DNA from 3 places in the Mesorhizobium sp. B2-6-2 genome. Region 3 is predicted to be linked to each of the others. Evidence: predicted binding sites of a transcription regulator. Region 3 holds the regulator's gene; each other region holds the start of a gene.

The links. The regulator PhoB, encoded in region 3, activates phosphate uptake and scavenging genes when phosphate is short. The targets are predictions, from matches to a motif close to TGTCATNNANCTGTCAT.
Region 1: the regulator PhoB is predicted to act here: its motif matches at 1,163-1,179, upstream of FJ419_RS19945 (RNA degradosome polyphosphate kinase).
Region 2: the regulator PhoB is predicted to act here: its motif matches at 1,518-1,534, upstream of FJ419_RS04155 (ceramide glucosyltransferase).

The regions. Positions count from the first base shown of each region.
Region 1 covers NZ_VFUG01000010.1:128,885-131,148, reverse strand. Annotated here, with positions in the region: gene FJ419_RS19955 (FAD-dependent monooxygenase) at 1-823, opposite strand, end outside; gene FJ419_RS19950 (zinc-finger domain-containing protein) at 839-1,084, opposite strand; gene FJ419_RS19945 (RNA degradosome polyphosphate kinase) at 1,336-2,264, shown strand, end outside.
Region 2 covers NZ_VFUG01000001.1:843,150-845,413, reverse strand. Annotated here, with positions in the region: gene FJ419_RS04160 (O-succinylhomoserine sulfhydrylase) at 1-75, shown strand, start outside; gene FJ419_RS04155 (ceramide glucosyltransferase) at 150-1,295, opposite strand; gene apaG (Co2+/Mg2+ efflux protein ApaG) at 1,639-2,031, shown strand; gene FJ419_RS04145 (Hsp33 family molecular chaperone) at 2,235-2,264, opposite strand, start outside.
Region 3 covers NZ_VFUG01000005.1:193,186-195,449, reverse strand. Annotated here, with positions in the region: gene phoU (phosphate signaling complex protein PhoU) at 1-541, shown strand, start outside; gene phoB (phosphate regulon transcriptional regulator PhoB) at 558-1,247, shown strand; gene FJ419_RS13425 (ROK family protein) at 1,570-2,264, opposite strand, start outside.

The DNA.
Region 1 (2,264 bases), on a different contig from region 3:
CCGCCAGCGCTGCCGCCGTGCCTCGCATGGCAGCCGAAAGAATCGCAGGGTCCGCATGGCCGGACCAGCCTTCGGCGATGCGCTCGCCCCTGGTGAAGGCGGCAAGATTGAAGGCGTTGCCCTTGCTCACCGGATAGGCGACCATGTGGAAGCCGGGATGCAGGAAGGTGGTGACGCTGTCGGTGGCTCCGATCTCGGCAAAAGCACTGCCGGCGGCGCTTTCCGCCGGGACCGTCGCGCGCCAGGCGAGCTCGCCCGAAAAACGGCTTGCCGCAAAGCCGGCCGTCCGGGCAAGCTGGGCGCGAACCGACGACCAGACGCCGTCGGCTGCAACCAGCAGGCCGCATGCGACATCCGTCGCCTTGCCGTCGAATTCGACCGTCGCGGTAACGCTTTGCGGGTCGACGGCAATGCCGGTAATGCGCGCGCCGGTGACAAGCGCGATACCGGGCCGTTCCGCCACTGCCGCCATGAGCGCCGCCTGCAGGTCGGCGCGGTGCGCCACGAGATAGGGCGCCCCCCAGCGCTTTTCCGCGGCTTCCCCAAGCGGTACGCGCGCCAGCTCTCGCAGGCTTCTTGCGTCCTTCAGCACCACCGCTCGCGGCCGGATCGCGTTGGCCAGCAGGCGATCGAGCACGCCAAGCCGCCGCAGGATGCGGGTCGCGTTGGGGGAAAGCTGGAGGCCGGCGCCGGCCGCTTCGAGTTGCCTGGCCTGCTCGAACAGTGTTACCGGGAAGCCACGCTCGGCAAAGGCAAGCGCCGCCGTCAGCCCGGCAATGCCAGCCCCGGCGATGACGATCTGCCGGGACCTTATTTCAGTCATGGTCGATCGGGACGATCAGGCGGCCTGGTCGACATAGAGGCAGCCGGCCGGCTGGGTTTCCGTCGCCTTCAGCGACGGTGAATAGCGGTAGAGCGTCGAGCAGTAGGGGCAGACCTTTTCATTGTCGTCGCCCATGTCGAGGAACACATGCGGATGGTCGAAAGGCGGGTTGGCGCCGGTGCACATGAATTCCTTGACGCCGATCTCGATGACGGGATGGCCCGCGTCGTTCTGGAAATGGGGAATGCTGCCGCCTGCCATCGTCGTCTCCAATTGGGTTCGGCCAGTGGGTGTGACCAGTTTGCATCTGGAGCATAACAGGCCAGTTTGCAAGATCGATGAAATCAAACTGTCGCAAAAGGCTGGCAGAGGATAAGTTGAGCCGGTTAAGCGCATAGGGCGGTGTCGGAGCGATTCCGTGACGATCATGCGTCATAAAGAAATGCTAGAGCGTCATTGAACGGCAATATGCGACGCCCCCTGGGGACGGTTGCGGGCAAGAGCAGGAAACTATGAACGAACTGAAGCCGGTGCAGAGCGAGTTTATCACCGTCGAGGCGGCAAGCCCCGACGGCGGCAATCCCGATCGTTTCGTCAACCGCGAATTCTCCTGGCTGCAATTCAACCGCCGCGTGCTGGAGGAATCGCTGAACGAGCATCATCCGCTGCTCGAACGCGTCCGCTTCCTGTCGATTTCTGCCGCCAATCTCGACGAGTTCTTCATGGTCCGCGTCGCCGGCCTTGCCGGCCAGGTCCGCGAGGGCATCGCGCTGAAGAGCCCGGACGGCCGCACGCCCGAACAGCAACTCGAGCAGTTGCTGCGCGAGGTCGAGCGCCTGCAGGAGGACCAGCAGAAGAGCCTCTCGGCGCTGATGACGCTGCTCAACAAGGAAGGCATCGAGAGCATCACCCGCGACGCGCTGACCAAGGATGAGAAAGCCTGGCTGGAGGAGCATTTCCAGGAACAGGTTTTCCCGGTGCTGACGCCGCTGTCGATCGACCCGGCGCATCCGTTTCCGTTCATCCCCAATCTCGGCTTTTCCATCGCCCTGCAATTGCGCCATCGCAAGAATGGCGAGGAGATGAGCGCGCTGCTGCGCCTGCCGGTGGCGCTCAGGCGTTTCATCCGCCTGCCCGACCGCAAGAACCATGTCCGCTTCATTCCGCTGGAGGAAGTGGTCGGCATCTATATCGGCAAGCTTTTCCCCGGCTACGAGGTCAAGGGCTCCGGTACGTTCCGCATCATCCGCGACAGCGACATCGAGGTCGAGGAAGAGTCGGAAGACCTGGTGCGCCTGTTCGAAACGGCGCTGAAGCGGCGCCGCCGCGGCTCGGTGATCCGCATCGAATTCGACACGCTGATGCCGGCCGCGTTGCGGGACTTCGTCGCCGGCGAGCTCGGCGTATCGTCGAGCCGCATCAGCGTGCTCACCGGTCCGCT
Region 2 (2,264 bases), on a different contig from region 3:
GTTGGCCTGGAGGACACCGACGATCTGCTGGAAGACGTCGAACAGGCGCTGAAGGCAGCAAAAATAGAAGGCTGAGAACGCCGCGGCCGGAGCCTTCCAGAGCCGCAATTCCGGACGGAAAACCGTTTCACACTTTTCCTGGAATTGCTCTAGGCGAGCTCCTCCAGCTCGGTCATCGCCTTGGTGCGGATGGTCATGGCGTTGCCGCGCCATTCGACGGCGCCGCCGAACCAGGCGCGCGCCCAGATGGCCGGCAGCAGGGCATCGCGCACGATCATCGAGGTGACGCTGCGCGGCGACAGGTACCAGCCCTTCGCAAAGGCCAGCAGGCATTCCGGCAGGTAGGCGATCGCCAGCACGCCCAAGGCCGTCGTGGGCAGGCTGACGCCGGCGCTTGCCGCGGCGATCAGCGCCAGCAGCAGCGGCACCGCAGCGCCAGTCAGGATCTCCGGCGCGAAGAACAGCGGAAAAGTCACCCGGCGCAGCCGCGCCCAGCGCGCTTGGCGCGACCAGATCTCGGCGAAGCTGCGCAGTCCAAGCGGCTGCTCGAATGGCGAGGCGACGAGGTTGACGTTGAGCCCCAGGCCGTTGACCAGCTTGGTGGCCGCGGCGTCCTCGGCGATCTCAGCGGCCAAGGCCTGGATGCCGCCATTGGCGTCGAGCATCGGCTTGTTCCACAGCATGCTCTTGCCCTGGGCGAAGCCAAGGCCAAGCGCCTCGCCGGCATACTGCCAGCGCGCCTGCAGCGTGTTGAGGAAGGCGCATTCGACTTCGGCCCAAAACCCGTCCGGCCGCGAGCCGATCGGCGTCGAGCAGACGAGGCCGGTATCCGGCCGCCATGCCGCCATCAGGTGCTGGACATAGTCTCTCGGCATCAGCACGTTGGAATCGGCGAGGATCACCCAATCGTGTCGCGCCGTCTGCCAGCCCTTGACGCAGTTGTTGAGCTTGGGGTTGGCGCTGACCCGATCGTCGCCGATCAGCAGCCGCGCAGGAATATTGGGGTGGCGCGCGATCGCCGCATCGATCAGCTTGACCACCGGATCTTCGGCATGCGCGACGCAGAAGATCAGCTCGTAGCGCGGCCAATCGAGAGAGAAGGCGCGCTGCAAGGTCTCCGGCGTGAACGGCTCGACGCCACGCGACGGCACGATGATGGAGACCGGCGGCCGCGCGCTGGGGGGCGGCGCGATGACATGCCGCCGCTTCAGCCGCGTCGAGGCGAGCAGGATGCTGGCGAGATTGAAGGAAAGAAGCGCTGACGAAGCCAGGCCGGCTGCGATAGTCAGTTCCATCGAGATCTGGTCACTCCCGATAGAGAGTTTCACCGTTTCACGGAAACGGCGACCCACTCCATCTCCTTGTTTTCACGCAATTCCGGACGGAAGGCTACGGCGAAGGCACCGAGCCTAACCGCTCGCGCTTTCCTGGAATTGCTTTAGGCCGCACGCGGCCGTTTCAACTGTTACAGAGCGTCCGAGTCGCCCGGCATGGTTTGTGCACACCAACATTGTCATGTGTCACTTAAATGACATTGTTTTTCGGCACCTGCGCTTACAAGGCTGACAGGATCGTCGGCGCTGCGTTCATCAAGAGCGGAGCGTGACATATTTTCCGCGGCGGCAACCGGAGTGGCCCATGTATCGCGCAGTGACGCGCAACATCGAAGTGCTGGTCAGGCCCTTTTATCTGGAGGACCGCTCAGATCCGTCCGAGAACCGCTATGTCTGGGGCTATCAGGTGACGATCGACAACCGCTCCGACGAGTTCGTGCAGCTTGTGTCGCGCTACTGGCACATCACCGACGGTCAGGGCAGGGTCGAGGAGGTGCGCGGCGCCGGCGTCGTCGGCGACCAGCCGGAACTCAATCCCGGCGACAGCTATCAGTACACCTCGGGCTGCCCGCTCTCGACGCCATCAGGCATCATGGTCGGCCACTACACGATGCGCAACGGCCGCGGCGAGACGTTCGATATCGCCATTCCGGCTTTCTCGCTCGATATGCCGGGGACAAGGCGCACGGTGAATTAGGCGTCGGCGACAGCCTCTTTCTCCCCGTTTTACGGGGAGAAATGCCCGGCAGGGCAATGAGGGGCAGCGCCGGGCTTCTGAGATTTTCCTTGAGGCGGAAGACCGCGTCGCCAGCGTGTCGCTATGATCGCCAACGTTGGCGCCGCCCCTCATCCGCCCTTCGGGCATCTTCTCCCTGTGGAACGGGGAGAAGGAACAGGGCGTCACTCCTTCGCGAATTCGGCCGGGTCGAA
Region 3 (2,264 bases):
GGACGCGCGCCAGCGCGAGCTCGACGACCGCGCCATCACGCTGATCGCCAAGCGCCAGCCGATGGCCGATGATCTGCGCAACGTGGTCGGCTCGATCCGCATGGCGGGCGACCTCGAACGCATCGGCGATCTCGCCAAGAACATCGCCAAGCGCGTCGGTTCGGTCGGCGTCAGCGCCGCGCCGCGAGACCTCACGCATTCGATCGATTCCATGGCGCAGCTGGTACTGATCCAGGTCCAGGCCGTGATCCAGGAATATACGGTGGGCGACGCCACGGCGCTGGCCAAGCTTCGCAACGACGACGAGCGCATCGACGTCAAATACACATCCGTCTTCCGCGAGCTCCTGACCTACATGATGGAAGACCCGCGCAACATCACCGCCTGCACGCATCTTCTGTTCTGCGCCAAGAATCTCGAGCGCATCGGCGACCATGTGACCAACATCGCCGAGAACGCCTATTATGTGCTGACCGGCACGCAATTGCCCGCGAATCGTCCCAAGCAGGACGAAACGACAATGTCGGCGCCGGCGGCCTGACGAAGGGTATCTGCCAATGATCGCGCCACGCATCATGGTGGTGGAGGACGAGGAGCCGCTTGGGGTGCTGCTCCGCTACAATCTCGAATCCGAGGGTTACCAGGTCGAAGTGGTGACCCGCGGCGACGAGGCCGAAATCCGCCTTCAGGAAAACGTTCCCGACCTGCTCGTGCTCGACTGGATGGTGCCTGCGGTTTCCGGCATCGAGCTCTGCCGGCGCCTCAGGATGCGGCCCGAGACCGAGCGGCTGCCGATCATCATGCTGACCGCGCGGGGCGAGGAAAGCGACCGCGTGCGCGGCCTTTCGACCGGCGCCGACGACTATCTGGTCAAGCCGTTCTCGACACCGGAGTTCATGGCGCGCGTCAAAGCGCTGCTGCGCCGCGCCAAGCCGGAGGTGCTGTCCAGCGTGCTCAAGGTCGGCGACATCGTGCTCGACCGCGAGTCGCACCGCGTCTACCGCAAGAAGAGCGAGATCAGGCTCGGCCCGACCGAGTTCCGGCTGCTCGAATTCATGATGCGTCATCCCGGCCGGGTGTTCTCGCGCAGCCAGCTGCTCGACAATGTCTGGGGCGAGACGATCTATATCGATGAGCGCACCGTCGACGTCCATGTCGGCCGCCTGCGCAAGGCCGTCAACAACGGCCGCATGCCGGACGTCATCCGCACCATCCGCGGCGCGGGTTACGCGATCAGGGAAGATTAGGCCCAGGGCGCCGAAGTCCTGACGGGCCAAGCACTTCCAACATCCGCGCTGGTGAGTAGCCGAGACGCTTGTGCCTCGTCATCCACGGGCGGAGCAAGGAGCGCAGCGACGCAGCGCAGACCCGAGGATCCATTCCGTGATGTCGACGCGCCGCGGCGGTCCAGAATTTTGCACCGCTGCGCTCGACGCGTGAGGTAACGGCATGGATTCCAGGGTTTCCGCGACGGAGCTTCGCTCCTGCTCCGCCCTGGAATGACGAAGCTGTGGGGCCTTCGCTAATTTCAAGCGTCTGCTGCTGTCCCCGGACCTCTTCAAGGCTGCCTCAGGCCACGTTCTTGCCTGCGGCACCCGCTCTCGCCTGGCCTCCCGGCGCGAAAATCTCCTGGTCGACGAAAGTCAGCGCGCGCATGGCGCAGCCTTCGCGGATCAGCGGCAACTCGTTCGGTTCGGTGTCGAAGGAGATCGATTCCGAGTGCTGGCCGCCGGCGGTCTGGGCGATCGCCTCGCGCAGCGCCGGCTCGATCAGGTCGAAGGCGGCCGCGCTGACGCCGACCATGGCAACGGGCGCCGGATCGATGAGGGCGAACAGGCTGCCGAGACCGAAACCAAGCGCTTCGCCGGCCCGGCGATAAGCCTCCCGTTCGGGGCCGTCCCTCTCGCGCGCCTTCGCGGCAAGGGCCCGCATGTCGGCGTCGCCGACGTCGACCGGCTCGGCCTCCTCGCTCATTTTCATGGCGCTGCGCCAGATCGCATAGTTGCCGGCATAGGCCTCAACGCAGCCGCGGCGGCCGCAGCGGCAAAGCGCCCCGCCCGGGCGGTGAATCATGTGGCCGAACTCGCCGCCGGAGGAATGCGTGCCGGTGAACAGCGCACCCTTGAGCACGAGACCCATGCCGATGCCGTGCGACAACAGGATGGCGATGAAGTCGTCGCGATAGCGCTCCGGGTCGCGCCATTGCAGCGCCACCGCCATCATGTTGCAGTCATTCTCCATGGTGGCGGAGATGCCGAATTCCT